Regions from separate parts of the Paenibacillus sp. N3/727 genome, predicted to be linked through region 1. Evidence: riboswitches for the same ligand, from Rfam matches in the RefSeq annotation. Region 1 holds a riboswitch; the other holds the start of a gene.

Region 1 (3,134 bases):
TCAATCTGTTTACAGCGTATTTCTGTTATGCCTTGCTCCTGTTCTAGCTCTGTGGTTATTAGAGTCATCGCTGCTTTGTCTTCTTTCAGCATGACATCACGGATTAATCCGATTTGAATCAAGGGAAGCTTCAATTCGGAGTCGAGTATCTTCGTCATTTCACGATCAAATACTTCTCTATTCATAAGTCACCTGTGCAAAACTATGACAATGCGGATATCTGCAAGTTGATAAAGAGTTCTGGTAAGCCAACATTCGTAAGTCCCTCCTTAAAACTGATAATCAAGTTCAGTTTAAAGAAAGAGAAAGGGGTAGTCAACAAAGGTGTTCAGTACGCAGCGATGGTATATGACGGCAAAGATCTTCAGGCAGTGATCATTATATATCACTTTCAACTTGTGAAATATTTAGTAAACTGTAATAAATAAGAACAGAAAGTAGGTTTATTAATCGTGGATCATGATAAAAAGCAAGAGAAATCGATTATTCTAGTCTGCCTACAAATTTTTATGGGTATAGGTGCATTGTTCGGTGGCGGTGCCTTAATTCTGGATCCAAGTGGTGATTTAATTGACATGCCAGTATCTATGATCAAAGGTTCTATTTTTTCGAACTTTCTTATTCCTGGTATCCTTTTATTTTTCGTCTTTGGTGTTATACCCTGTTTTGTTGCATCGGGTTTAACACGTCAATGGAAATGTATAACTGCTGAGAAACTCAACATGTTCTCGAATAAACACTGGTCATGGACTTTTTCTCTATACATAGGTTTTGCTATCATCATCTGGATCACCATTCAAATCTATATCATAAACGGTTTCTCCATTGTACATTTTATTTATATTGCGTTGGGATTAATTATCCAAGCAGTTACATTACTTCCGAGAGTCCAACGAAAATACGAGCGATAAATACAAAAACGGGTCAATCTGCTGTTAGTTGACATCACTGCAGAGCATGACGGGTGATTAGCGAGATTTGCAGAATAAAATTACAATTTTGTTACTGAATACGATTGACATATCACCTCAAAATATACTACTCTATGATAGAGTTACAAAACTTTAATGAATTTGCCGAATTTCGTTTTGAAAACGGGGGAACCGATCTGGGTGAATTATTCTTGAAGTCAAGGGAATATAGGAGACCTTCAACCGAACCCTTAGCTAACTCCGTAGGCACCGAAGGGAGAAAGTGTATTTGAAGAAAGTCGTATTATCTTTACTAGGGTCTGCACTTATTTTTTCCTCTGGCGCCTTTACGGCATATGCTGATCAGACGAAGCTTCAGAGTGAAGTTACACAACTAGTAGGAACTCCTTATAAATGGGGAGGAACAACTGTAAGCGGATTCGATTGCTCCGGATTTATTTTGTACATATTTGATCAATATAATCTAAATTTGCCGCGAACTTCGGTATCACAAGCAGAAGCTGGTATTTACGTAGATCAAGATGATCTTCGGTTGGGAGATTTGGTCTTCTTCAATACAAGTGGCCGCGGTATCTCGCATGCAGGAATTTATATTGGAAATGATGAGTTTGCTCATGCATCCACTAGCAGAGGAGTTAGAATCAGCAAGCTCTCGGAATCTTACTATAAGAACCGTTATGTAACAGCTCGTCGTGTCATCAGCCAAGAGGATTATGTTCAGATGGTAGGTAGTATGAATTAATATTTCGCAATGAATAGAAGTCCGCGATGAATTTCGCGGGCTTTTTGTTGTATGATGTTACTATAAGTAGGTAAAGAGTGTTGATCTAATTGTATGAGATTCAACTGGAGGTTTGATTACGAAATGTCGTATTTGTTTACTAAAGAAATTAATGATTGGAACAGCTGGGGAGCTGTTTATCAATCCATCGAGGATTTTAGACCTCTGATTCAGGAGATATTTGTAAGGGAACGATTAATGGGAGCGGAAGATATATCTCATTTAACACCGGGAACAAATGCCGTCTTCAAAGCAGGATCTTACGTGATCAAAATATTTGCACCGACTTCGTCTGGAATGAATACGGATCAGGACTATAAAGCTGAACGGTCGGCGATGCAACGAGCGATTGACCAAGGCGTACGCACACCGAATATTGTAGCTGCGTCCAAAATTAATGATAAATATGAATTCAAGTATATCATTATGGATTTTATCGAAGGCCAAAGTGCCGGTGACGCCATAAATGGATTTACGGTTGAGCAAAAGCGTGATTTCGTAGGTAAGTTGCAGGAGGATATGGTAAAGTTGAACACGCTGCCGGACGAAGAAGTGAGTCGTGATGTGATCATTGAGAGAGCAATCCATAATGATCGCTGGAAGGTTGTGTCTCCTGAGTTAAGAAAACAGATTGAGCATTTTCTGAACCATTATGAGCTCGGTACTTGCATACATGTTCATGGAGATCTTACGGGTGACAATGTATTAATTGATTCGAAGGATCAAGTTTATATTATTGATTTTGCTGACAGCTCCGTTGCACCGGTAGAATATGAGTATCCTGGGATTGTGTTTGAGTTGTTTCAAAGTGATGTAGAAACTGTTCATGAGTTTATAAAGTGTAGGAATCTGAAATACAGTGAGTTTATTGACCTGCTATTTGCAGGGACGCTGCTGCATGACTTTGGTGCGAACTTTGTAAAATCCATTTATGAAAAACATACAGGCAAAGGTATCGGGGAAATGTCTAATATTTCTGAATTTAAGGAGTTGATTCATACCCATCTGATGCCTGACTTCAAGTGTACATAAGCTTAATGAACTCATTGAGGGGGAATGAAGCGTGTTTAAATTTTGGAAAGGCCGGGAGGGAAAGAATAACTCGGTTTCGGAGAGTTCTGCTGCGATCGGGAATAACATGCACGAAGAAACAGAAGAGCAAATCGTAGAACTAAAAGGCAGAAATATTCAACGATTCGTTGCGCCCGTGATTGGTTTGACGGTATTGGATCTGGCGGAGAAGAATGAAGTGGACTGGAATTCTTTCTGCAAAAGAGGGACATGTGCTCGTTGCCGATGTCATGTCAGTGAAGGGTTGGAATATCTATCCCCTCCAAATGAAGCGGAGAAGAAACGGCTTGATCCAGAGGAGATTGATGAGGGATACCGTCTGGGCTGCCAGACAAAACTGGAGAGAATAG
Region 2 (3,134 bases), 2.4 Mb from region 1:
CGCTTAAACAGGAATCTTGGAAATACGGATCTCACGAAAAATACGCTTTGAACGTCTACACACGCGGCAAGCTGGTGCTGCAGGATATTGAACGCCTGGTCGGCACACAGACGATGGACAAAATCATGATGACTTATGCGAAAAAATACCGCTTCAAACATCCGACAACTAAAGATTTTCTACAGGTTGTGGAGCAAATCACCAAACAATCGTGGCAGCCTTATTTTGACCAATATGTATACGGTAACCTGATGGCTGACGTCGCTGTGGAGAACATTCAGACCCAAAATATCGGAACCCGGGAAGACCCCGCCTATAAGACGATTGTGACCATCGTGAGCAAGGGCGGCACCGTCTCCAACATCCCGATCAGATTTGCATTTGAGGACGGGAAGACGGTTGAAAAGGTGTGGGACGGCAAGAATGGAAAAACCCAGTATGAAATCAAACATAAATCTCCACTCATCTGGACAATGGTTGATCCGAAATACACGATCGTGCTCGAGAACAAACACATCAATAACTATATGAAGGCGGGAATGGATCCGAAAGCTGTCACGCGCTGGAACCTGAGCATCACCAAGCTGGTAGAGACACTATTCGGCAGCCTGTCATGGTAAGGGGGGAGAACATGAAAAGCTACGCAGGCAAAGGCTGGACCAGTGTGAAAGATCAGTTCTATGTTATTATTCTTCTGTTTCTGTATCGGCTTCTGTGGGGATATTGCCTGTATCGCCTTGTTAAATCAGCCGTCGTTCCGCTACTGATGCGATTCCCGGACCCTGCTCCGAATGAGCTTAGTAAGCTGTTGTATTTTTACGAGGGCGAAAAGGCCCTGACTCAAAGCAGTGACGTTCATACCTATGCCTGGATACTCATCTGTATGCTGATCATTCGGATGCTTCTGACTCCTCTTATTCATGCCGGTATATTTTACAATCTCCATCAAGAGGCGAAAGGCGAGCGAGGTCTGTTCTTCTTCAAGGGCATCCGTCAGCTATGGAAACCGGTAACTTTATTTTATGTGGTTGAGACGATTCTGACCTTTACCCCCGCATATTGGCTGGTGCCGAAAATGTTACCTTCACTATTAGCTGCCATTCGCGACCCGTCTACGTTGCTAAAGATCGCTCCTTACTTCGTCTGTTGGCTGTTGTATGCGTATCTCATTCATTTGTTCTTTCTTTATATGCAGTTCGGCAAAACAACTGGCATGGGCATGATATCCGCTCTGATGGTCTGTCTCCGTCACATCGGAAAGGCTATGCTCATCTCCATTACGATCGGCGGAACAGCGATAGCTCTTCTCCTTCTACTCAGCGGTATGTCCTTCCTATGGTCAGGTCTGATCGGGTTAATCATTCAGCAGACCTCCTATTTTGTGAGCAGTCTGTTCCAGTTGTGGAGCGTTACTGCTCAATATCATGTATGGCATACTCATAGTCGTCAAATTTGAAAATCGTTCACATATCCATAAGAAACTTAGCATAATCAAAAAAACTAATTTTTACCATAAATTCATGCATTATATGTCACTATCAAGCTCAAAAGATGCATAACGCTAGCCAACTAAATAAAAAAATCCCGTTCTCCTCTAGGAAGAACGGGATTTTTTATGTTCAAATATACTTTCCTCGTTTGCCAAAAAGTTAATACTCTGATAAAATAACGAATGTGTTAGTAACAACTTTGTCATCTTTCCTGTAACTATTTCATATGGATAAACTATCGTATACTTATAATCTGTCTTATATCTTAAGAAGCCGAATTCCCGTTTCAACGGGAAGCGGGGGAACCGTCTTGGGTGAATTGATCTCGCAACAGAGGGGTCATAGGCTAACCTTCAGCCGAACCCTTAAGCTAACCTCGCAGGCATTGGAAGGAGCTTATCACTTGAAAAAGAAGCTAACAGCCGTTTCACTCGGTCTAGCTCTCGCCCTTACGTTAGGCACCGGAAGCGCTTTCGCGGATTCCAAGTTAAACAGCGCAATCAAACCCGTCATTGGCGTCTCCTATAAATCGGGCGGAACCACAGCCAAAGGATTCGATTGCTCTGGATTTACAAGTTATGTATTCAAGAAACTGGGGCTGACTTTGCCGCGTTCATCGGTATCCCAATATAAAGTTGGGACTGCAGTACCGAAGAGCCAACTGAAAGCCGGCGATCTTGTATTCTTTAACACCTCAGGCAGAGGCGTATCCCATGTAGGGATCTATATAGGCGGGGGCAAATTTGCACATTCCTCAAGTTCCCGCGGTGTCACCATCACCGCAATCAACTCGAGCTATTTTGGCAAGCGTTACATTGGCGCCAAACGAGTCATGAGCCCAAGCAAGTACAAATCCGCCGCCGTGAACTACAATTAATTTCATAACCAAAAGTTTACTTAAGCCCGAATGAGATTCACCACAATCTCCTTCGCGGCTTTTTCTTTATACTTTTATAACGGATGAAATAGGGAAAAAGTTTGCACCTTTACGAGAAAATTTTTGTGACAATAATTCGACACGAATAGCCATCTATTCTATTCAAAAGACAGCAAGAAACAATTGCCAAATGGACAGGCCCTCTGATAGAATATTCAATGTAATAACTTTGTCATTATTGTAAGGGCTTTTATATATAGAATGCATATGCCAAATTCCAGAACAATGGAAGCGGGGGATCCAACCACGGGTGAATTGATCTTGCTACTAAGGGATCATAGGGGACCTTCAACCGAACCCTACAGCTAACCTCGCAGGCAGCGGAAGGAGTTATTTATGCTTAAGAAGTTCAGTGCAACCGTGTTAGGCCTTTCGATGCTGTTCACGGCAGGCTTAGGCAGCGCTTTTGCCGATAGTAAGCTGGATCAAGAAATCGATAAGGTGCTAGGGACAAGATACAGCTATGGTGGCATGACAACAAGTGGTTTTGACTGCTCTGGATTTACAATGTACATATTCTCCGCAATGGGAATGAAGCTTCCCCATCAGTCGGGCTCCCAATTTGAGATGGGTACGGCCGTATCCCGCGAAGACCTTCGCCCGGGGGACCTCATATTTTTCAATACATCAGGTCAGGGCGTATCCCATGTAGGCATTTATATCGGCGATGATCAATTTGCCCATGCCTCCACTTCAAGAGGGGTCGT

What was found. A riboswitch is a leader RNA that binds a small molecule or an ion and turns the genes downstream of it on or off. The one in region 1 is predicted to bind cyclic di-AMP.
Region 2: it holds a riboswitch for cyclic di-AMP, as region 1 does, so the genes downstream of both, MNQ98_RS00495 (C40 family peptidase) here and MNQ98_RS18535 (C40 family peptidase) in region 1, are expected to answer to the same signal.

Annotation. Positions count from the first base shown of each region.
Region 1 covers NZ_CP093336.1:4,045,678-4,048,811, reverse strand. The annotation lists gene MNQ98_RS18545 (Mrp/NBP35 family ATP-binding protein) at 1-185, opposite strand, end outside; gene MNQ98_RS18540 (hypothetical protein) at 453-911, shown strand; cyclic di-AMP (ydaO/yuaA leader) riboswitch at 1,065-1,196, shown strand; gene MNQ98_RS18535 (C40 family peptidase) at 1,201-1,674, shown strand; gene MNQ98_RS18530 (phosphotransferase family protein) at 1,798-2,745, shown strand; gene MNQ98_RS18525 (2Fe-2S iron-sulfur cluster-binding protein) at 2,777-3,134, shown strand, end outside.
Region 2 covers NZ_CP093336.1:100,552-103,685, reverse strand. The annotation lists gene MNQ98_RS00505 (M1 family metallopeptidase) at 1-620, shown strand, start outside; gene MNQ98_RS00500 (hypothetical protein) at 632-1,456, shown strand; cyclic di-AMP (ydaO/yuaA leader) riboswitch at 1,752-1,890, shown strand; gene MNQ98_RS00495 (C40 family peptidase) at 1,894-2,367, shown strand; cyclic di-AMP (ydaO/yuaA leader) riboswitch at 2,626-2,762, shown strand; gene MNQ98_RS00490 (C40 family peptidase) at 2,764-3,134, shown strand, end outside.